Regions from separate parts of the Providencia lanzhouensis genome, predicted to be linked through region 2. Evidence: predicted binding sites of a transcription regulator. Region 2 holds the regulator's gene; each other region holds the start of a gene.

Region 1 (6,036 bases), 1.6 Mb from region 2:
ATGATAAAGGTCAGCAACCTAACCCTGATTTTGTCTTGAACAAACCGGTATTTAAAGGCGCTAGCATTCTGTTAGCCCGTGAAAACTTTGGTTGTGGTTCATCTCGCGAACACGCGCCGTGGGCATTAACCGATTTCGGTATCCAAGTGGTTATTGCACCAAGTTTCGCCGATATTTTTTACGGTAACTCGTTTAACAATCAGCTGTTGCCAATCAAATTAAGCGAACAGCAAGTGGATGAGATGTTCAGTTATGTGAACAGCCACGAAGGTTGCCAGTTTACTGTCGATTTAGAAGCGCAAACCGTCACAGCCGGCGAGAAAGTGTATACTTTCGAGATTGACAGCTTCCGCCGTCATTGCATGATGAATGGCTTAGACAGCATCGGCTTGACGTTACAGCACGTTGACCAAATCAAGGATTACGAGCAAAAGCTCCCTGCCTTTATGAATTAATCCCCAGCCCACTTCGGTGGGCTTTTTCTTGCCTATTTGTATTCATAAAAGTAGAACTCAACTCCAATAAACCGTACCAACCAATAAATCCTTCCCCATTAATTCCTAATATGCAATTATTCAATTAATTGCCTTTTTATATTTTTCAAAATAGTTCGCGTTGTGGCAAGGCGGCAAAATGAGGATATCTTGGGGAGCATACTTTAGTATGTGACCTGAGTAGCCGAGTGAAGCCAACGCAGTCACAGCGTGAAATATGAAGAAAAAAGAAAAAAAGCCGATATGCATTCACATACCGGCTGGTAAAAATACCATTACTCAATAAAAGGGGGAGTAAACCTGCAACAGACAGGTCAATAGAGCTACTTACTGCCCCCTATTATCTACGGAATATAGGATATTAAAATTGATGCAATTTATTCTGGAGTTCCTCTTTTATGTCTAATTCTCGATTACAAACGCAATTTGTACGCTTGTGGCAGCATTTTCAGGGAAAAAACAGTGAAACCACATTGCAAGATATTGCCGATATTTTGTTTTGCTCTCGCCGTCATGTTCGCACCCTGCTCAATAATATGCAGTCCCATGGCTGGCTCAGTTGGCAAGCAGAATCAGGACGAGGAAAACGCTCCACATTAATTTTTCATATCAATGGATTAGAGCTACAACAAGCACAGGCTGAGCAGCTTTTAAAAGAAGAAAGTATTGAAAAACTCGTGGCGCTCGTTGGCGATAAAGAGACTATCCGCCAAATGGTCTTATCTGAGCTTGAGCGAAGTTATCGACAAGGTAAAAACTTACTGCGCATCATTTATTACCGTGATTTTCCTAACTTACTTCCTGGCACCCCAATGCGCCGCTCTGAAATCCACTTAATGAGCCAGATATTTAATGGATTAACTCACTTAAATGAGGAAAAAGGGGAAGTGGAAGATGGTATTGCTCACCACTGGCAAGCCATTAACGAACAACATTGGCGCTTTTATTTACGTCCAGCTATCTATTTCCATCATGGACGTGAAATGCAAGTCGAGGATATTATCCACTCGTTATTACGATTAAAGCAATGCTGGCCGTTATTCTCACATATTCACTCGGTCACTTCTTCGCAGCCTTATGTGATTGACGTCCATCTGAGCCATCCTGATACACAATTTCCGTGGTTACTGGGTAGCCCACATGCCGCCATTCTCCCGAAAGAGTGGGAAACAATCAGCGGCTTTAGTCAGCGCCCTATTGGTACGGGTCCTTATGAAGTCGAAACCAATATCCCGCAGAAACTCACCATCAGCGCTTTTGACCGCTATTTTGGTTATCGCGCATTGTTAGATGAAGTGACCATTTGGGTTGTTCCCGAACTTTCTGAGCAGATGGTATGTACCACATTAAAAATGGATGGAGATAAGCGCCACAATGACTCCCTTGAAAGCCGCATGGAGGAAGGTTGCTATTTTCTGTTATTCGACCAACGCTCCGACATTTCTCAACGGGAAGATGTGCGTAAATGGCTGTGCAGCTTTTTAACTCCCGTCAACCTACTGGCGCACTGTGAATCCTTCTATCAGCGCCACTGGGCGCCTGCTTACGGGTTATTGCTTCATTGGCATCACAGTAAAATGCTTTCCCAGCGAACCAAACCTGAAGATTTAACTGAACTAACTGTCACTTTTTATCGCCATCATCATGAATTCTATGCCATTAGCCAAATCATGAAGCGAGTATTAGAAACTCAGGGCGTGACGCTTAAAATTAATATCGTTGATTATGATGATTGGTTTAATGGAGATGCTAAAAGCGATATCTGGCTCTCCACCGCCAACTTTTATAAGCCTCTTGAATTTTCTATCTTCGCTACGTTGTACGAGATGCCGCTATTGCGTCAATGTTTGGGGAAAAACCTCGATGAAGAGTTACAACTTTGGCGCCAGCAAAAATTGGATGTGGAATCTTGGTGTGAGGGCTTGATTAATTCCCAAATCTTCCACCCAATTTTTCATCACTGGTTAGAGCTACAAGGGCAAAGAACGATGCGGGGGGTTCGTATGAATACTTTTGGCTGGTTTGACTTTAAATCAGCTTGGTTTAAGCCAACTGAGGATAATGCACAGAATTGGTGATAGTTATAAACAGTTAGAGTGAGCAAAATGGATTTTATTCACTTTTTCTGTGGATATCCATGTGAACAACCAGATAGTAATCAGGGTATATCCCAACTGTTCATTTCTAACAAAAAACCACACTAAAAAATAAAACATTATAAATCATAGTAATAAATGAATTTCACACCAGATATCCACTGTGAGTTTTTCCGTGTTTTTTTGTTAGGAGTTCAACTGAGCAAAGATCAATCAATGCATGTTTTATCCACAAGGAATGTACTTAACTTACTCGCTTTTTGTGACGAGCTTCAATAAATGACATTAGTCAAGGCTGTAAATGCACACAGTAATCGCAGTTTTTCACAGTTATCCAGAAATCCTGTGGATAACCTAGTGCATGATCCTGTGATTATCTTGGGATGAAGTTGAATAACCTTAAATATTCATAATCCCGTCTGTGATTATTATCTAATATCCATATATATATCATGAAGTTAAATACGGTGACTAAAAAGTGTTATACTCACCCTATCTTGTGACCATTTTCTTGGTTATTTTTTAAACACAATGAAGTTCAGTCGACTATGTCTTTTATACCGCCTTCACCACCAGAAAATGAAACCGTCTTATTAGCGCGAGCCCAAGCCCTTGCTGGCTATACGCTTGGTGAGCTAGCAACTATTGCAGGTATCCCAATTCCCCCCGATCTTAAACGAGATAAAGGCTGGGTCGGGACATTGTTAGAGTTTTTTTTAGGTGCGACCGCAGGCAGTAAAGCCGAACAGGATTTTGCAGATATTGGCGTGGAGCTTAAAACAATCCCAATCGATCGCCATGGAGCACCATTAGAAACGACATTTGTCTCTGTCGCACCACTCACGGGCAATAGCGGTCTAACATGGGAAAATAGCCATGTACGCCGCAAATTATCTCGCATTTTGTGGTTTCCGATTGAAGGTGAGCGTCAAATACCACTTGCCCAGCGACGTATTGCCAACCCTCTGATTTGGAGCCCTTCTGCGCTTGAAGAACAACTTTTACGCCAAGATTGGGAAGAGTTAATGGATTTAATTGTGCTGGGAAAAGTCGAAACCATCACGGCTCGTCACGGACAAGTTTTACAGATTCGCCCCAAAGCGGCGAATAATAGAGCACTAACCGAAGGTATAGGAGAATTTGGACAGCCTATAATGACATTACCGAGAGGTTTCTATTTAAAAAAAGATTTTACGGGTCCATTATTAGCGCGGCACTTTAACCTCGGTTAATTGATCAAGGCATCGCCTGTGCCAAACAGACGATTTTTTATTCCATTTTTAAGGCAATAAGATGTTTGAGTGGTTCTTAGATCCCCATGCTTGGATGGCATTGGCAACATTAACAATTTTGGAAGTCGTACTGGGTATCGACAATATAATTTTCTTAAGTATTGTCGTCAGCAAATTGCCCGCCCATCAACAAAATAGCGCCAGACGTATTGGGTTAATCGCGGCAATGGGAATGCGTTTGGCACTACTAGCATCTATTGCTTGGCTAGCTCGCCTCACCACGCCACTCTTCACATTAGCTGAACATACCGTTTCCGCCCGCGATTTAATTTTGTGTGCAGGTGGCTTATTCCTCATTTGGAAATCGAGTCAGGAGATTTTCGATACCATTGAAGGGGAAGACGATGAGGGGATAGCCCAGAAAAAAGTCACTTCATTCTGGGGAGCCATTATGCAAATCGCAATTTTAGATATTATCTTCAGTTTAGATTCGGTGATCACTGCCGTGGGGCTATCTGACCATCTGTTTATTATGATGGCAGCAGTGATTATGGCGGTCATGATCATGATGTTCGCCGCGAAACCTATTGGTGATTTTGTGGAGCGCTATCCTTCCGTCAAAATCCTCGCACTCTCTTTCTTGATCCTTGTGGGCTTCACTTTGTTACTTGAAAGTGTTCAGGTACATGTATCAAAAGGCTATATCTATTTTGCTATGTTCTTCTCCATGTCAGTGCAAATGCTTAATATTCTGCGCAGCAAAAAGTGGAAAATGAAAAACAAGCAATAAATGAAAAATAAATAGTCATAGCCAAGTTAGCGTAAGGCGTCCTTTGCTGCTGCAATAGCGCCTTCCACCGCTTTTTTAGCTTGAGGGCTGTTTTTCCAACAACTTGACCCCGTTAGTGCAGCACCCGAAATTAAAATTTCATCGTAAGAAGCTTCACTTAACTGCGCTAAAGACGAAAACCCCATTTGTTCTAATCGGCTAATGACCGTTGATCCAACACCCTTCACTGCTAATAGAATTTGCTTTTCTGAGTCTGAAAATGGCATAAATCATCCTTTTGGCTGTAAAACAGCCGTAATTGAGCGTATATTTTGTAATTAACCTATTTCTTAATCTAAAATTCTGAGCGGTCTATAACAGGTTGAGTTACCTGCCCTATATATCTGTTTTAGCAAATAGGAAATAACAACGGTAAAGTCATTGACGACTCGCGATAGAAACTAACATGTCGCACTAAAAATTCTATCTTGTAGGTATTTATTATGTATAGCAACAAAATATCCAATACTCGCCATATGTCGATGACATTATCTGATGGGCGCCTTTTGTGTTGGTATGAATCTGGCCCTGAACAGGGGTTCCCCGTGATTTTTTGTACTGGCGCAGGGATGAGCGGTACACTGGGCTTTGGTATTGACCGTCTTGATGAGCTAAATATTCGCTTAATCACCCCTGAACGTGCCGGGCTGGGTCAATCCACCTTTGATGAGCATAAATCCCTACAACGCTTTGCTCAAGATATTCAAGAACTTCTGAATGCTCAAAAATTGCCGTCATTTTCCGTTATCGGTTTCTCTCAAGGTGCCGTTTTCGCCATGGCACTCGCCCGCTACGCTTCCCCTGTTTCATTATCACTTGTGTCAGGGCAAGACCAATTTGAGTTTCCTGCAATCCGAGCGCAATTAAAGCAAGATGTCATTAATATGCAGGAACAAGCCATTCATACCCCCGAGGCTTTATCAGAATGGTTGATGCGCAATGTGACTTCACAATGGTTACTGGCGTTTATTCTTAACTGTAGCGCAGAGGTAGACCAGCAGGTTTATAGCGAAGAGAGCTTCTTAGCCGCCTACAGTGACTGTATGGAACGTGCATTTATGCAAGGTAACCAAGGCTATGTTCAAGATCTCTTAATCGCCTTACAGTCTTGGCAGTTCAATCCTGAAGATATCCGTTGCCCTGTCGCCCTGTGGTATGGCGAACAAGATGTGAGTTCTGTGCACTCCCCTGATTTTGGCAAAACACTGGCTCAGCGCTTTCCTGATAGCGAACACTTTTTGTTCTCACATGAAGGCGGCTCAGTTCTGTGGACACAAGCCTATTCCATTCTTGCCCAATTGAAAGAACACCGCTTTTAAGTATGAAACATTGCTTTTAGGCATAAAAAAAGGTGCCCAATGAAACATTAGGCACCTTAAATAACG
Region 2 (6,036 bases):
GGTACGCGGTTATTTAAGTACTGGGTCAGTGAAATTGGTTGCCCAAAGTTCACATAACCTTGACCCAAATTACGTAGTTTACGCAGACCACGTACCATGGAGAAGAAGCCTTCTTTCTCTTTCTCAGCGCCACGCAGCTCTTTTGCGTAAGTTCCTACTTCCATCACATGCTCGTAACCAATATAGATAGGAACGATGGTGATAGGGCGGGAGTCTCCGCGTAGCATCGCTTGTAGGGTCATCGACAAGGTACCGGTTTTCGGTTCCAGTAAGCGACCTGTACGTGAACGACCTCCTTCCACAAAGTATTCAATCGAATAGCCGCGAGCAAATAGCTCACTGAGGTATTCGCGGAATACGGTGGAATAGAGTTTATTACCTTTGAACGTACGGCGAATAAAGAACGCGCCTAAACGGCGGAAAATAGGACCGGCTGGCCAAAAGTTAAGGTTAATACCCGCCGCAATGTGTGGTGGCACCAAGCCTTGGTGATAAAGCACATAAGAAAGCAGCAGGTAGTCCATATGGCTACGGTGAGAGGGCACATACACAATTTCGTGACCATCTTGCGCCAGCTGGCGAACGCGCTCAGCATGTTGAACATTGATCCCTTGGTATAAGCGGTTCCATGTCCAACCGAGTACACGGTCAGTCAGTCGCACTGCTTCATAAGAGAAGTTAGCAGCAATCTCTTCCATCATCGCCACGGCATTTTGCTGGGCTTTTTGTAATGGGATTTTTTTACTGCGCGCTTCGTCTTCAACGGCTTTTTCAATCGCTTTAGAGGATAGCAGCTTATTAAATAGCTCATAACGGGCAGGCAGTTTTGGCCCGACCGCAGCTAAACGCTGACGAGAGTAATGAATACGTGCTACGCGAGCAAGTTTGTTGGCAATGATGGTATCAGTGCCATGCTCTTGTGCCATCTGGCCAAGAGAAATGCTCGGAGAAAAACGCACAAAACTATCGCGCCCTAACCACAGGACTGCAAAGAATTTTTGCACACCGTTTAAGAGTTTTAGCGGGGCAGGCTTATGCCCTTCGCGACCCGGCGCACGTCCAAACATGACGGATGCAGGTAGCATTTGAATATCAAGATTTGGATTGTTTTTATGCAAATCCAGATACGCATGGAATATTTTTACTGACTCTTTACGTGGATCTGGGGAGTAGTAGCGGAACACGCGCGGACCATCATCAATAAACACATAGGCTGGAAGCTTGGTGCCATTGATGTCGTTATCCACGAGCGGATCAGGTAAACCAATCGCTAAGCATTGTTGGCGAAGCGTGAGCAGGTCGGACTTTGAGTGATATGGCAAGACGTACAGCGTTGGCTTGCCTGGGTCAAGCTGTAACTCTGTTATCGGGTCCGTTGGGATTAGTTTACTTTTTACCAATAATTTCAGTGGTAAATTCAACGTGTTGTAATATATTTTACGCCATAGTGACATAAATGATTATAGCCTCTTGTTAGTAATGCTGCGCAATCATATCAGAAAGCAATGTTTAGATCTGTTATCGATAATTCACTTTGACTGCAAAAGTTGATTATTGTTTAGAAATTAAGGAAAAAATATGGCAAGTCAAACTAAGGGACTCACTCGGGTCATCAAAGCGGCTGGATACTCCCTTAAAGGTTTAAAAGCAGCATGGGTAAATGAAGCTGCATTTCGTCAAGAAGCGATTGCTGCTATCATTGCGATAATTATAGCTTTTTGCTTGGATATTAGCCAAATTGACAGGATTTTGTTGATTGGTTCAGTTGTGTTAGTCGCTATTGTTGAGTTAATTAACAGTGCAATTGAGGCGGTTGTTGATCGTATTGGCAGTGAATACCATGAATTATCTGGGCGAGCGAAAGATATCGGCTCCGCAGCCGTGTTCGTCACGATAGGATTGGCACTGTTTATCTGGGGAACCGTATTATGGGCGCGTTATTTTGCGGTTTAGTGGGCTAAAAACAGTAAAAGCGATAAAAAGCCAGAAATTCATCAACAAAAGCAGATTTTGGCTAATTTAACAGTTCCCAATACCCATTTACCTGTATATACTCACAGTCTGACTGTATAAACAAACAGGGGAATGGGATGAAAGCACTGACAGCTCGACAACAGCAAGTTTACGATCTGGTGCGTGACCACATTTCGCAAACGGGCATGCCACCAACACGCGCTGAGATAGCAGCAAGTTTGGGTTTTCGTTCGCCTAATGCGGCAGAAGAACATTTAAAAGCCTTAGCTCGTAAAGGGGTAATTGAAATTGTTTCTGGAGCTTCCAGAGGCATTCGTCTGTTGTTAGAAGAAGAATCCGAAGATTTAGGGCTTCCTCTGATTGGACGTGTTGCTGCCGGCGAACCATTGCTTGCGCAAGAACATATTGAAAGCCATTACCAAGTTGACCCAGAATTATTTAAACCACACGCAGATTTTTTATTACGCGTAAATGGTATGTCGATGAAAGATATCGGTATTATGGATGGTGATTTACTTGCGGTACATAAAACGCAGAATGTCCATAATGGGCAAATTGTTGTGGCGCGTATCGAAGATGAAGTCACGGTTAAACGCTTTAAGCAACAAGGTAATCGCGTTGAACTTATTGCTGAAAACGCTGATTTTGCACCAATCGTGGTTGATTTGCGCGAACAGAATTTTACCATTGAAGGCCTGGCTGTTGGGGTTATCCGTAACAGTGATTGGCATTGATGATGAGATATTGAGTCTGGCAGCAGACTCAATATCTCTATTTTTTGAATAGCCTTTCTTTATATAGCTATTTTCATACTGTTTTTCTTTATATAGCCATCTTCCATGTTGCTATATAGCTTCCTTTATTTTACTTCCTGTAGACCACTTATTCTATATCACTTCTTTTTTGAACTGACCGTGGCGTGATGGTTATGCTCACAGTGTTCATGATCTTGGCAATTGGAAATCTCAAAACATTTTTGACATAAACCATGGTTTTCTACCACCGTATGCCTGAGATGAAAATGATTTTCTTCCGCTAGTGTGCTAATCGCTTGTTCGATAGTCGTGCAGTCACTTTCGGTCACATTGCCACAATTATCGCAAATCAACATCACTGAAATATGGCTTGGATTATCCACATGGTGACAAACCACATAGCTGTTTGTGGATTCAATTTTATGAATAAATCCTTGTTCCATGAGGAACTCTAAACCGCGATAAACGGTAGGGGGTTTAGCCTGAGGCTCTATTTCACGCAGTAAATCTAGTAGATCATAAGCACTGATCGCACCGTGTTGCTGCGCAATTAATCGCAGAACAGTCTCTCTTTGTGGGGTCAAACGCACGCCTCGAGACTGACAAATACGTTCGGCCGTCGTAAGCAGCATGTCTTCACTGATTGTTTTCATCTTGTTTGGCCCCACCTAGATAGCTTCAAGTTTTTATTACTGTTTAGTTTACCATAACTTCCATTTCTGTTGTGTTTGAAATGGTGGTGATGAAATAAACAATTTTTTACTAAATTGAATACGCAATTTTAACTTTAATAAAGGCAACATTAATAAAAAATGAACTCCTTATTTAAGAGATGGTTTTTTCTATTTTAAATAAATCATTAATTGCTACATTTTAGTTAATCATTGGGTGTTAAATTTAACCAAATAAAAACAATTATTGAAATTCATTGTTACTATTTAGCGTTGATTTTAATTAAGACTTATCTTACCCCTTGTTTCTTATGTAGCGATTACTGACGCGAAAAAGACACTGGATAGATGTTAAATCTAATAAATTTACATCTGTTCGGTTTATTAAGTTGTATTTAAATATAAATATAGATTTTTATATTTATAGGTTTTTTGCAATATTTAGACATTTTTATAAATGCAAAATGAAGTCTTCATATAAATCTTTCTAAGTAATTCATCATTTCTTTAGATTTAATTACTCATTCAGTGGATAAAAGTTGTCTTTGTGCATTTTGTCGATATAAAAAACCAAGTCAACGCTTCATTTGGGTGGTTTTTGACAACATATGTCACGTATGTAGAATTGACATCAGAAAATATCACAAGGTAGTTATCAGAATTCATTTAGTGTTCTATATCAATTTTAATTAATTAATGAATGACTCAGTAATTAATTTAGAAGTGAGAATGTTGGCTTAATGATTTCTGTTTTTTAAATCACATAAATGAGATGGAGCTCGTTTATATAAAAAAATCTCTAACCTGAATGAAATTCATCAAGTAGGAAAGCTAGAGGAATTTTCAAGGGTGCACTGATTAAGTAAATAGACTTAATTTTGCATCAGTGGAAACAGGAAAGAGAAAAAGAGAAATAGCAGTTCCTACTCATTTAAAGGAAAACTTTTATGAAACTGAATAAATTAGCATTAACTCTAGCTTTAGGTTTAGGTGTTGGCGTTTCAGGTGTTGCTTTAGCTGCTGATCCAGTAGAAAGCTCACAAGGTGAAATCCGTTTTACTGGTTTCATTAACGACGTTCCATGTTCAATCGATGCTGACAACCTGAAGCAATTAGTTGAATTCGGCGAAATCGCGTTACACGAACTGACTTCTAACCAATTCCGTTCAGACAGTAAAGCGTTCGATATCGTTCTGAAAAACTGCTCTACTGAAACTTACAAAAACGCAAAAATCACATTTACTGGTTCTACAGTAAACGGTTTCCAAGGCTTCACTGGTGACTTACTGGGCTTAGGCGGTAAAGTTAAAAACGCTGGTATCGTAATCACTAACGGCGCTGACAAAATCGTTGAATTCGGTAAAGCATTCCCAGGTACTGGTGACGGCTACGCGTTAAACAATGGTGACGGTTCACAAACTACTCTGCACTTCGCAGCGTACGTTAAAGGTAACGAAGATCCAACTCAAAAAGCTACTACAGGTCGTTTTGACACTGTAGCTAACTTCAAAATTGTTTACCAATAATAGTCAGTTCCTATAGAGAACAATATGGCGTAGTCATACGCCATATTTCTTATATCGTCTTCACTGTATTTGTTTGTATAGGCGCATAGTTAATGAAAAGCATGAAGCTAAATCTAATTACAAAATTAATGCTTTTAATGTTAACGCCAATGGTTGCATTCTCTGAAGAGGCCGTTGATTTTAACACCGACTTCATTGATTCTGAAGGTAAAGAAAACGTCGACTTCAGTAAGTTCTCTCATGCCAACTATGTCCCTCCTGGGGATTACTCTTTAGCGATTGAAGTTAACCGCGCTAAAGTTTCTATGGAACAACCTATCACCTTTTTTAATCCTAATTACGACGACAAAGTTTCGTTGGCATGTATCACGCCTGAAATTTATGCATTATTGGGATTAAAAAAGGAGTGGAATAGCCAAGTCAAATGGCTAGATGATGGAAAATGTTTGGATATTCGCTCAGTTCCGGATATGACCATTCAAGGGGATTTGGCAAAGAACGTTGTACAGTTCAATATTCCTCAGGCCTACATGGAGTACTCAGACCCTGATTGGGACCCACCATCTCGTTGGGATGACGGGATTATGGGTGCATTTATTGACTATAACGCGACAGGACGCGTTGTTAATAGACAAACCGGCGATAAAGGAACGAAATCAGGTCTGACGGCCACAGGGACAATGGGTGCAAACTTCGGTGCATGGCGTTTGCGTGCCGATTGGCAAACTCAAAACGGTGAGCTGAATAAAGGTAGTAAATCATGGTCTTGGAACCAATTATACGCCTATAGAGCGATTCGTTCACTGAGTGCGCGTTTGACGATCGGGGAGCAATATTTAGCGTCAAACCTGTTTGACAGTATTCGTTATCTTGGTGCGAGTTTAGAAACCAACGAATCCATGCTGCCACCTCGCTTACAAGGCTATGCGCCTGAAATTGCGGGTGTTGCAAAAACGAATGCGACAGTCATGGTAAAACAAGATGGTCGTATTATTTATCAAACAGAAGTTAGCCCTGGTCCATTCCGTATTCAGGATGTGAACTCATTCGGTGGCGGTACGCTGGATGTAGTGATTCAAGAGCAAGATGGCACAACAAGCAGCTATCGAG
Region 3 (6,036 bases), 990 kb from region 2:
TCTGTACCGTGCAAACGAACGACTTGTTCATCTAAAACTTCAAATTCCAGTTCCCCCCAGACGATCCCACGCTTACAGCGAATATCGACTAGTTCATTGAAGGGAATAAGATATTGATGGTTTTCACCACTAACTTCGATGCCTGCATTAAGTAAGCGAACCCGATTATAGGGATGCTGAGCCAGGCGCTGTCCAATCTGTGTTGATTTCAGTTCCATACGTTCTGCACCTGTGTGAATCATTCGTGAAAATAATTAAAGCATAATTGCTAATAGTTTTTTATTCTACGTAAACACGTTATTCTATATAGATAAGGATTTGTCTTACCACTGAGGTACTTTGTGCTAACGCTGCTAACCAGTTATCGTCGTGTGCTCTATAACAGCCATATTTTATATTATACCCGAATCTTAATTGCGCTGACAGGCACAACCTTGGTTCCATGGCTTTTAGGCCTAGAGCCTAAAGTCACGATCCCTTTAACTCTAGGCGTTGTCGCTGCCGCACTCACTGACTTAGATGATAGATTGACTGGCAGAATAAAAAATTTAATTATTACTTTATTCTGTTTTTTAATTGCCTCAGTCTCTATTGAATTACTTTTTCCTTACCCTGTTTTATTCTTTTTTGGGTTAGCATTCTCAACCTGCGGTTTTATCTTACTTGGCGCATTAGGGCAACGTTATGCCACTATCGCTTTCGGTGCCCTGCTAATTGCAATATACACCATGCTTGGCGTACCTATTTTTGATACTTGGTACATCCAGCCAGCGCTCTTATTAACTGGCGCCATTTGGTACAACATTCTCACCCTTATCGGGCATATCCTGTTCCCTGTTCGCCCACTACAAGATGCCATTACGCAATGTTATCAGCAGCTTTCGGCTTATCTTGATGCAAAGGCAAACTTATTTGATCCTGATCTTGAAGATGACTATCAGCAATCAGTCTATGATTTAGCCTTAGTTAACAGTACGTTAGTCAGTACAATGAATCAGGCAAAAATATCGCTACTCAGTCGATTAAAAGGCGATAGAGGTCAGCGAGGCACGCGTAATACATTGCAATATTACTTTGTCGCCCAAGATATTCATGAACGAGCTAGTTCATCACATATTCAATATCAACAGCTTAGCCGCCGTTTGCGCCATTGTGATATTTTATTTCGCTTTCAACGCTTATTAACCATGCAAGCAAGAGCCTGCCAGCAGGTCGCTCAATCCGTTTTATGGCGCAAACAATATCAACATAATCCGCGCTTTGAGCGTACATTTACGTATATTGAAAACTCCTTGCAGCTACTCCAGCAACAATCTCCTGAATTACATGAAATCAAAGCATTACGAAACTTGCTAAAAAATCTCAAAGGTATTGATGTCCAACTAAAAGGCTTAAGCTTAGGCCAAGCTTCTTGGCAGCAAAATAATAAGCAAATTGAACAGTTATCTGATGAATCAGTCTCGGGTATTCGTGATGTATTTGCCCGCTTCAAACATCATTTAACCCCCAAATCCTCGCTGTTTCGTCATGCAATCAGAATGTCAGTCTTGCTTTGTACTGGATACTTGATTATTCAATTATTTGATTTAGAACGCGGTTATTGGATCTTACTCACTAGCTTATTTGTATGCCAACCCAACTATAATGCGACTAAGCGCCGTCTAGCATTACGTATTACAGGCACGTTATTAGGGATCGCCATTGGCTTACCTTTACTCAATATCGTGCCATCCATTGAGGGGCAACTCACCCTAATCGTTATCACCGGGTTACTGTTCTTCATGTTCCGTAGCAGCCAATATGCTCAAGCAACACTATTTATTACATTACTGGTGCTATTTTGCTTCAATTTACTCGGTGAAGGTTTCGAAGTCGCATTACCTCGAATAATCGACACTCTAATTGGCTGTTTTATCGCATTACTTGCCGTCAGTTTTATTTGGCCTGACTGGAAATTTCGACAGTTACCACAAGTAGTTCAGAAAACGATGGATAGCAACTGCCGTTATTTAGACGCTATTTTGCAGCAATATTATCAAGGTAAAGATAATAGCTTGGAGTACCGTGTTGCAAGGCGTGACGCCCATAATAATGATGCAGAATTTGCTTCAATTGTTTCAAATATGGCATCGGATCCTAAGTCATACCAAATTACGCAAGAGCAAGCATTCCGCTTACTGTGTTTAAACCATACATTACTAGGCTATATTTCAGCACTCGGTGCCCATCGAGAGCAAATGCAAAACGAAGCGAATCTCGCCTTATTAAATGATGCAATCTGCTATATCGAATCGTCTATTCAAGTCACATCCTTAGATCCCGCAATTATTGACGAAAAATCAGAGCGTCTAAGAGTGAGCTTACTGAATCGCATTGACCGTGCATCCAGCGATGACGATGAGAAAACTGTCTTGATCATGGAACAAACTAAATTACTGGTTGAATTAATTCCTGAAATAAAATCAATGATTAAACAGATTAGCTTGTCATAAAATAAACTGATGAGCGGGCATTAAAACCTATTAATGGTCATGCCCGCTGATTTGAAAGAATCAAAATTAGTTCATGCTGTTAAACCAGTTAATGAGCTCCTGCCGAGTTCGAGAAGGTAATACTTCACTATGGCAACCCTCAATAGCCGCAGCCAATCCAATCAACTGTTTTACACTTGGTATCAGCTTCCCATGCTGTTTTAGTTTCAAGAAACACGCTTTAGCACCAATCATAATGAGGTCTTCAGCATGGAAAATCCCAATTTTCCCAAGCGCCCTCTCCATTGCCATATTCATATTTGGCAAGTCCTTGATGCGTACCGCCGCCGACTCTCTTTGTTGGGTTTCTTCCATGGCTGAACGGTAAGCTAATTCAATGATATGACTCAATATTGATGGGTTACACCAGGCCTCTTCCGGAAGTTGGTAATAGCGCATCTCTAGAGGTATACCTCTTTTACTGTATACCAACCGTTCAAACCCAACTGATTCAAAATAGCTACGAGAAAACAGGCACCCACGAACATAGAAATGTCCATCCAATACTAACCCCACCAGTGCATTATCAATACACAAACAGTATCCACCGAAATGGTTTTTCTTTTTTAGTACACCAAACTGACCCAAAATTTGTTGTAAAAGGGAACTTCTTTCATTTTGTAATGACACTTTTTCATCTCCTTATGAATAAAAAAAACACAATCGTCCTTGAGCTTCAAGCAATAAAAAAACAACTGTTTTTACATATAATTATGTTTAATCAATTTTAAAGTTTCAGTTAAAAATGCCAAGTATAACTCGCATAAAAACCACAAAGTTGCGAAGCGCTTTGTAAAAATAGCCTTGATATTGTATAAATATACAGTTACTGTATGTTCATACAGCACTTATCTCCATGAAACATTGTACTACATGTAAAATTGTAGCGAGGTGAATTATGAGTATTTCTACTTGGAATAGCGCAACAACACATTCTCTTAATCATTTTACTAATGATAGCTTCACGCATGACCAGCTTACGCATAGCAATTTAAGCAATGCAACCCCAGCAATGAGTTTTGCAAATGGCTCAATGCAACAAGGCATGGTGAGCGAGCTAGTCTATAACGAACAACACCCAATTATGGATTACATCTTGCTACCCATGTTGCGCCAGTTCGGTATTCAATCACGTTGGCTATTGTGGCTGAGCCCAGATAAAAAACTGAGTAAACACTGGTTAGAGCAAGCGGGTTTACCCACCAACAAAATCATGCAATTTAACCAAGTTAATTCAATTACGACCATTGATGCCATGGAAAAAGCATTAAGAAGCGGTAATTACAGTGTCGTATTAGGATGGTTGCCAGAAATAAATGAGCAAGATTTTATTCTTTTACAAAATGCGGCAGAAGCAGGTCATTCGATGGGATTTATTATGAGACCAGACAAAACATATAATACAAGCTCAGCGGATATTAGACATCAAAACCTTTTAAAGATTCACGCCAATAACATTCACTAAACAATAATAAGATTTTTCTTACGAAATTTTACATTCATCAAGATAATTATAAAGAAATATATTTAAATTCTTTAAAAACAATAAGATGCGTTTATTAACAACAAAATGGGTAATATATTTATCTCTCTGATTTCAACGGTAAAAAAAGACTTTTTTTAACCTTTATTGCTTACCATACTTGTATCTTTTGGAGTTCGTTGTAGACTTTAGCCTGTTAAGCTCATGACATTATTTTTTTACTTTTCGTAAATTTTTGTGGATAATGTCAGCTGAACCTAGCAATTAAATTGAACCAATGGCAAATAATAAGGCTCACGAAGCCAAGCCAATATTGGATGATAACGAGGCGTAAAAATGAAAAAGACAGCTATCGCGGTAGCAGTGGCAGTGGCAGCATTTGCAACTGTTGCACAAGCAGCTCCAAAAGATAACACTTGGTACACTGGTGGTAAATTAGGTTGGTCTCACTACGAGCACGCTAAATTTACTTTTGAAGATGCTGCTGGAGATGAAACTTCAGTTGGTACTGGCAAAAAAACTCGTGACCAATTAGGTGCGGGTCTGTACGCAGGTTACCAATACAACCAGTACATGGGCTTCGAAATGGGCTATGACTGGTTTGGTAAAATGAAGTACAAAGGTGACAACGCAGGTAGCGTTTCTTCAATGGGCGTTTCTCTGACTACCAAACTGAGCTATCCAATCATGGATGACTTAGACGTTTATACTCGTCTGGGTGGTATGGTTTACCGTACAGAAGCTAAAGTTAACGGCGTTGGTAAAGAAACTGACACTGGCGTTTCTCCAGTTTACGCACTGGGTCTTGAGTATGCTATCACTCCAGAATTAGCGACTCGTTTAGACTACCAGTGGGTTAGCCGCATGGGCGACAAAGACAACATCGGTGTTAGCCCAGATAACGGCATGCTGAGCGTTGGTCTTGCATACCGTTTCGGTCAAGAAGCAGCTCCAGTTGTTGCTCCAGCAGTAGTTGCTGAGCCAGCAGCTCCAGTTGTTGAAAACAAACGCTTCACTCTGCGTTCAGACGTTCTGTTTAACTTCAACAAAGCGACTCTGAAACCAGAAGGTCAGCAAGCACTGAACGAACTGTACAACGAACTGAGCAACATCGACCCAACTCAAGGTCGCGTGCTGGTAGTTGGTTTCACAGACCGTATCGGTTCACAAAACTACAACCTGCCACTGTCACAAAAACGTGCTCAGTCAGTAGTAGACTACTTAGTATCTAAAGGCGTTCCAGCAAGCGCAATCGCTGCTGAAGGTCGTGGTAAAGAAGATCCAGTAACTGGTAACAAATGTGACGCAGTTAAAGGCCGTGCAGCTCTGATCGAGTGCTTAGCGCCAGACCGTCGCGTTGAAATCGAAATCCAAGGTACAACTGAAGTTGTAACTCAACCAGGCGCTTAATTTATAGCCCTAGTTTGAATTTCGAACTGAATATAAAAAGCCCCAATTTATTGGGGCTTTTCTTCATCCTTAGAAAGAAAGATCATCACAATAATCCATTTGTTCAACTATAGATCGTTACTCTTTCTCCGACTTACCTAAGATCGCTTGAAGATCATGCTTCAATAAGCTCATTTGGCTCTCATACTTATCTTTATGTTCCGCATCTTCAATTAACTGAATAATCGTCTCTGATAAGGTTTTATTCCGTTTTACTGCCAAATTAGATAGTCGTTGCCAAACCGAATAATTTAAATCAATCGACTTTTTTCGAGTATGTGGATGCTCAGCATTAAAGTGACGTTTACGACGCGCACGAATACTCTGTTTCATTCGGTTATCTAATTGAGGGGACATATGATCTGCAATCCATTTCAATACATCCACAGGCGTATTTTCCAGCTTTAACAACAGCTCAATTGCCTCTTGCTCCGCACTTCTTTCTATATATCGGGTAATAGGCTCCCCACTTCTCGCTTTATTGACTAGATATTCCCATTTCCAGCCACATTCAAGATTTTCAAGCTGCTGATATTTCATATTTTTTCCCGAAGAAAATCGTACCTATCATTA
Region 4 (6,036 bases), 1.9 Mb from region 2:
TCTTCTAAGAAATAAATCATATTCACTGCTGCGCTCCATTACATCGGACTTTTTTAATTATTTACAGCGTCCGTTTGAATTTCCGCTCATGGCACAAAGCTGATGGAGACCAAAACTTAAAGGTTTACTCTGAATAAGTACCTTATTATAACTTTTTTAGAACAACATTATCTTGTGTTAAGGGGATCAGATATCGCTTCGCATCATTTTCCATGACGCAGCAGTATATAGCTATATTAATCATCTGATATTTATGACATTATCATTAATATTCTATCTTTTACATAGCAAAAATAGAGGTTTTTAAGTTATTGATAATATTATAAATTAATTCGTTCGTCTAGAATCCATTAAATCAATTGCAATGGCATATATGGTAATCATTTGTTTCTCTTGCTCACTTTCTTTTTGCTCTTTTAAGATCGCAGATATGCGCTCTCCAGTAATGTTATGCTTTGACTCATTTAGCAACATAACAGCCCGACCAACTACTTGGCATATTCGCATATAAATTACATCTTTATCCGTATCCATAATCACCTCTGAGTATTCTCTCAACAGTATCACTTAGTTAACGTAATTCCCAGATAAGATTTGTATAGTTTTACTATAATTAATTTTTCTGTAAAAAATTTAATGAATTCATTTAATATTTTTCATATTCAAACATTTTCTGATTTTTAGTTCATTAATTATTTTACTTGTTTAGATCAACTTTCCTACCATAGCTTATCATTAAGCTAATTATTTATTTTATAATAAAATCATTCTTTGGGCTTTAACCTATCAGCATTGGAAACATATAGAGCAAAAATAAGTACTAATATTGATACGGAGTAAATAATAAAGAGTTGTGGATCTTTATGCTCAACCACTATTAACCTAATTACTGCAGTAATTGCAATATAGATAAAATACTGTAATGGAAAATGATAGTTAGATTGAAAATATTTAATAATCAATGCAATGAACTCAAAGTATAAAAAATAAACAATAAGGCCATCTACTAATAAATAAATTGATATGGAATCATTAGCTGTAAATAATAACCCTGCTAATACAACAGTTTCTTTTATTAAAAAGGCTATTAATATAACAGCAAGTAAAAGTAATGCGGCACTACTAATCCACTGCAATATTCTACAAATCAATTTGGATTGACTTAGTCCTGACATGATACACCCACAGGATATTAATCCTTTGATATTAAATAGTAATATCATTAATTAAGGAAATGGACCACCATCGAGGCATCGAACCTCGACTCTTAGACTTAATAAGGCTAAATACTCTTCCAGTTGAGTTAATGGTGGGAAAAAATCATTTAAATAAATTAACTACATATGAAGTAATCAAAATTAATATCCCTACTAATATAATTACTACAAATATATTTCCTGAATATATAACAATACGTCGATAAAGAGGAAACCAGTTCACAGAATACACCTTATGAGTTAATTGTTAGAAAACACATACCCATTACCAAGCTTATTTAATGATGGCGTATCAAAGAAATAAATTGCACCAAGGATCGCTATAGTTAACACAGCCAAAATGAGTATGTTCTTATAAATAGTTACAACTAAACACTGAACTGTTTGCTTTTTCATTAGTATACCTTGGGTAAATATCCCTTGGATACCACATTTATTTTTAGATAAAAGCTTGCGGATGCAAGATTTGCTATTCATAGCAATGAGGTATAATTACTCCTTAACCTTAACACATCCATTTAAATAAATACGATTTAAATAAAAAAAACCTCGTTGTAACGAGGTTTTAAGTGCTATTGAAATTTTAATCAGCAAACTTTTGCTTTCATTGAGCTTTTGCAAAAAATGCATTTAGCCCCATGTGGATTATTTACTGAAATATCAAACTGTGAGGTTCTATATTGAGATCCACTACAGCAAGGACATTTAAAGTACAGATAGACTTTTATAGTGTCTTTAAAGCGCCACCACTTGTCCTGCAGCAGGACCTTTTGCACCATTTTCAATGATGAATGAAACTTGCTGACCTTCAATTAAAGATTTGAAGTTATCGCTCTGAATTGCAGAGAAATGAACAAATACATCTTTAGAGCCATCAGCTGGAGTAATGAAACCAAAACCTTTATCGTCGTTAAACCATTTTACTGAACCAGTCATTGTATTAGACATAGAATTTCCTTTAATTTTTTAAGTTTGCCATAAGGCATATTAGGTTTGTTTTTTATTTTTACTTATGGGAATTAATTAGAAGGAATTCGCAATGAAGGGTATCTTAGATAACGCTAAATGGTGAACGACTTTAAACTGACTAGCATAAATAGGCCTGTACTTCCAAACCAGTTAAACCATTAGGCCACACAAACACAATAATAGCAAATTTTATATTTCACTCCTTTTTCAGAAAAGCTTACTATTGATAGTATAAATGCAAATTAAAAAGCCATATTTAGCGATTTATTTGAATTCGTTATACCACTATTTATACAGCTAGAGCATATTTTTACAACTTCATAACCTGATTTTTTAGCCATTTTAATTGCTTGCATAGCATTTAAAAAGTTACCCAGATAAAATCTATTTACAGCTATAGGCATATTCTTACATCCAATCTTATGCATTTTATAACTACCCTGTGGTTCCATCATTGTCTGAATGTAATAGTTCATTTTTTCTCCATTAAGCTATACGAGAGGAAGCACACTAACAATCCCCATAATCGATGGTTTTAAACCTCTACACTTAGTTTTCAGAGGCTAAATACCTTTTATTTCCGTGATCTGCAGAATAGTCTTACATCCAGTATACAAGTGAAAATGCAGCTAACAGTAATACAACTATTATTAAAGCATTTCCTGTAAGTGATAAAATGTTTCGGTACAATGTAGATAAATTCATAGGTAGTCCCTTAGGAATTACTTCCCTTGGATACCGCATCTATTTGTTAGATAAAAGCTTGCGAAGGCAAGATTTGCTTTTATAGCAATGAGGCATGATTATTTAATGTACTATAACATACTATCTATACATTAACTTAATTAATAATTTTATAAATGAAAACATTTAGTTAGGAAGCATTTCATGCAAAATACTCTAATAATTAAAATGCTTACTCACTATACATACAATTGATAACAATTTTTTATTAACTTTTTACTTTTAGCTAATTTTATTTTTAGAAAGTAAATTCTATATTTATATTTTATTCATGCGCTTAATAATAACTTAACTTATTGATTCATAATTATTTAAATGGCATTAACCCTTGGTTTTATGCCATTTTCAACTATCATTTAACCTCTTGATTTAACGATATTATTTAAACGGTTTTGGGGAAGTCATTTTCTTAGCCATAAGATAAATTTTACCTTATTTCTTGATCTCCATTAATATTTTACTGTATATAATCACAGTTATTATTTAACTGTTTTTATATACAGCGCTTTATACAAGGAGAATGTACGATGGTTACTATTAAAGTTCGCTTCGCTGCAAGCATGAAAGGTAAATTACCTGTGGGGACTTTCGACGCATTGAGAAATGAGATCACAAAAAGATTGAACCCCAAATACCCTGATTTAAATATCGATATTAGTTGGGGATCTCAAGCTAATGTTTCTATTGATGGCCTTGGTAAGAACGAAAAGAAAACCTACATTGAAGAAACGCTGGAAGAAATTTGGAATGATGGAGATTGGATGCCTGAAATGAAAGAAACTGAGGAAGTAGAGTATTTCGATAAATGATTAGAGTGCGCCAACTACTCAAGCTGGCGCATTTATATTTTAATTATAGCAATGTGTCATTATCACCAAGGTCATATTGTTTACGTTCCGTAGCTTCCTGTTCTGCTCTTTCCGCTTCTTCTGCTGCTCGTTTAGCTTCTTCTTCAGCTAATCGCTCTGCTTCTAGTTTAGCAAGCCTCTCAGCTTCAGCTAGCTTCTGATTGTAGATAGAATCACTCGGCATATTCACACGAACATCAATCCAGTGGCCATTGGGAATATCGCAATAGTCATAGTCTTCACGCTCAATGTTATTCTCATCTAGAAACTCTGGATAAGTCATCAAGCGCTGGGCTTCGAGTCGCTGCGGTAGTACATGCTTTCTATAGCGGGTTTCAATGATGATGTCGCCATCCGGTAACACGTCAAAATCAGCCCATACCAATGGTAAATTGTTAATCCCATTCGGTACGACTAAACCACCGTGAATACCGCCCCAGCTAGCATCCGAGTTCATGCCGAGAGTGCCTTTGAGTTTATAGCGCCCGATGCCAAGTTTTTCGAGCTCAATTCCCTCTGATTCGTCATTGAGTTCGATATGGTCTGCGAAGACTTTGATTACTGGAGAGGCAGGTCTTAGATTTCCGTTCGCATCTTTTGTCGTGTTTGCCGTTCCGTATAAATAGGATGTTTTCCAGTTTGCTGGTACCGCACCAGATATACCTGATGTTATCTGGACTGTGCCTGATGCATGACTAACGCACATATTAAAAAATGTATCTGCTGCTTTAACCAGTAAATTTGGAGCATACTGATAAGAATACTTCATTGTCGAACCGTTTGATGTTTGGTTTCTCCAAACCGAGGTAGGTTCATCTTTGAATAATATTTCTTGTTGAGCATCAGTTAAATTTCTTGATGAGACAACACCACCAAAACCAAAATCACCGACCAGCATCATAATTTTATCTGTATTTTTTGGCAGCCTAGGAATGTTGATTTTTCCAAACCAGTCTTGACCATCACGGTATTGTAAAAATGCATCAGAGTCTTTTCCCGCAGGTGGATAAATATTAATACTATTATCATTAGTTGATACAATTCCAAGGCTAGTAGTATCTAACTTACCAGTCATTTTCCCACCGGATGTGCTCAACTTCCCATCGATCAGCTTTTTCAATGCAATGATGCTTTCAAGTCTTACCGTTTCACCCGTTGGGGTTTTTATTTCAACAATGCCGTCCTGCGTCATCCATGTATCCATGTTGCGGAGGAAATACTGGATATACTGTTGATTCGCTAGCATCTTGCGAACACCATCGCTCATGCTGTCTAGAACGAATGTGGCAATCTGATATTTCGCTGCTGCGGCTGCTACTGGCACAGGATAGGTAAGATTAATCTCAGTGTCTGAATTCACAGATAACACATTGTTAAAGTACACAACGTTATTGATAAAAATAGAGATTGGACAACCTTCGGAGATACCAGCCAAGTTATCTTTCCAGCGCGTTCCAGTACCTTTTATTTTTGTTTGTCCTGCTGTAGTTGCGATTGTGCCTGTTTGATAAATCATATTTTAACTCCAAAATTTGGACGCAAAAAAACCGCAGTTAAGCGGCTTATCGTTGAATTGAGTATTTAGAAGTAGTCGTTTAGGTCTATGGCGTAGCTGCCGCCAAAGATGATCTCCTGATCATAAACATCCATTGATGACCCGGTATATTTTGGATAGCTGCCAATGGTCCATAGACGCGCGCCAATAAGCTTGTTTCCAGAAACTTTATAACCACCAGCAAAAACGTTGTATGAATTACTTTCCTCAACGACCCAAGCGCTTGGTGTGTCAAACGTGAACATGGGTACCGCAAATGAGCTCGTCGCTGAGTTTTTATTGAGTGTGAGTTGATGTCCGTTTTTAACGAATGGGACGTAATCAGAGCTGTACGTCACTTTACCAGCAGTGTTCCATATAGTTAGCCCATCTGCAGGCTGTAAATTGAGCCCGTATGAAAAAATCACAACGTAAACATCCCCTGCGCCAGAAGACCACACCTGCTTATTTGCCCTGTCATATCGTAAAACATGGCTTGATGATGCTGGGCGCATAAAGACACAGACTGAATCACGATTTGGGATGGTTGCAGGAATTGACCATTTTTGCCGATCCGTTAAGCGAATTTTTTCTCTAAATACACAGTACGACAAATCACTTTCTTGCGTTATTCCCCTAAAATTGTCGATTGCTCCATCAAGGCCATTAATAAACAGACCATAGGTATTTTTAGGCACATCTTTCAGGGTGCCAAATAACATAA

Evidence for each region. The regulator LexA, encoded in region 2, represses DNA repair genes until DNA is damaged. The targets are predictions, from matches to a motif close to TNCTGTATGTACATACAGNA.
Region 1: mutH (DNA mismatch repair endonuclease MutH) is a predicted target of LexA. The motif match lies at 2,884-2,903, and genes of this name have one in related genera.
Region 3: sulA (SOS-induced cell division inhibitor SulA) is a predicted target of LexA. The motif match lies at 3,359-3,378, and genes of this name have one in related genera.
Region 4: ACIH2S_RS10980 (DinI-like family protein) is a predicted target of LexA. The motif match lies at 3,389-3,408, and genes of this name have one in related genera.

What each region holds. Positions count from the first base shown of each region.
Region 1 is NZ_CP174123.1:2,988,482-2,994,517, forward strand. It holds gene leuD (3-isopropylmalate dehydratase small subunit) at 1-455, shown strand, start outside; gene sgrR (HTH-type transcriptional regulator SgrR) at 893-2,572, shown strand; gene mutH (DNA mismatch repair endonuclease MutH) at 3,139-3,822, shown strand; gene ACIH2S_RS14180 (TerC family protein) at 3,884-4,612, shown strand; gene ACIH2S_RS14185 (Pathogenicity locus) at 4,639-4,878, opposite strand; gene ACIH2S_RS14190 (alpha/beta fold hydrolase) at 5,095-5,970, shown strand.
Region 2 is NZ_CP174123.1:458,399-464,434, forward strand. It holds gene plsB (glycerol-3-phosphate 1-O-acyltransferase PlsB) at 1-1,454, opposite strand, end outside; gene ACIH2S_RS02065 (diacylglycerol kinase) at 1,579-1,953, shown strand; gene lexA (transcriptional repressor LexA) at 2,091-2,708, shown strand; gene zur (zinc uptake transcriptional repressor Zur) at 2,867-3,382, opposite strand; gene ACIH2S_RS02080 (fimbrial protein) at 4,348-4,926, shown strand; gene ACIH2S_RS02085 (fimbria/pilus outer membrane usher protein) at 5,019-6,036, shown strand, end outside.
Region 3 is NZ_CP174123.1:1,451,619-1,457,654, reverse strand. It holds gene helD (DNA helicase IV) at 1-218, opposite strand, end outside; gene yccS (YccS family putative transporter) at 342-2,492, shown strand; gene ACIH2S_RS06645 (TfoX/Sxy family DNA transformation protein) at 2,559-3,161, opposite strand; gene sulA (SOS-induced cell division inhibitor SulA) at 3,430-3,996, shown strand; gene ompA (porin OmpA) at 4,351-5,424, shown strand; gene matP (macrodomain Ter protein MatP) at 5,542-6,003, opposite strand.
Region 4 is NZ_CP174123.1:2,320,863-2,326,898, forward strand. It holds gene ACIH2S_RS10945 (DUF2767 family protein) at 328-534, opposite strand; gene psiE (phosphate-starvation-inducible protein PsiE) at 765-1,175, opposite strand; tRNA gene ACIH2S_RS10955 (tRNA-Asn) at 1,236-1,313, opposite strand; gene ACIH2S_RS10960 (hypothetical protein) at 1,458-1,613, opposite strand; partial or broken gene ACIH2S_RS10965 (hypothetical protein) at 1,823-1,996, opposite strand; gene cspE (transcription antiterminator/RNA stability regulator CspE) at 1,953-2,165, opposite strand; gene ACIH2S_RS10975 (hypothetical protein) at 2,429-2,662, opposite strand; gene ACIH2S_RS10980 (DinI-like family protein) at 3,458-3,739, shown strand; gene ACIH2S_RS10985 (hypothetical protein) at 3,783-5,213, opposite strand; gene ACIH2S_RS10990 (DUF6453 family protein) at 5,360-6,036, opposite strand, start outside.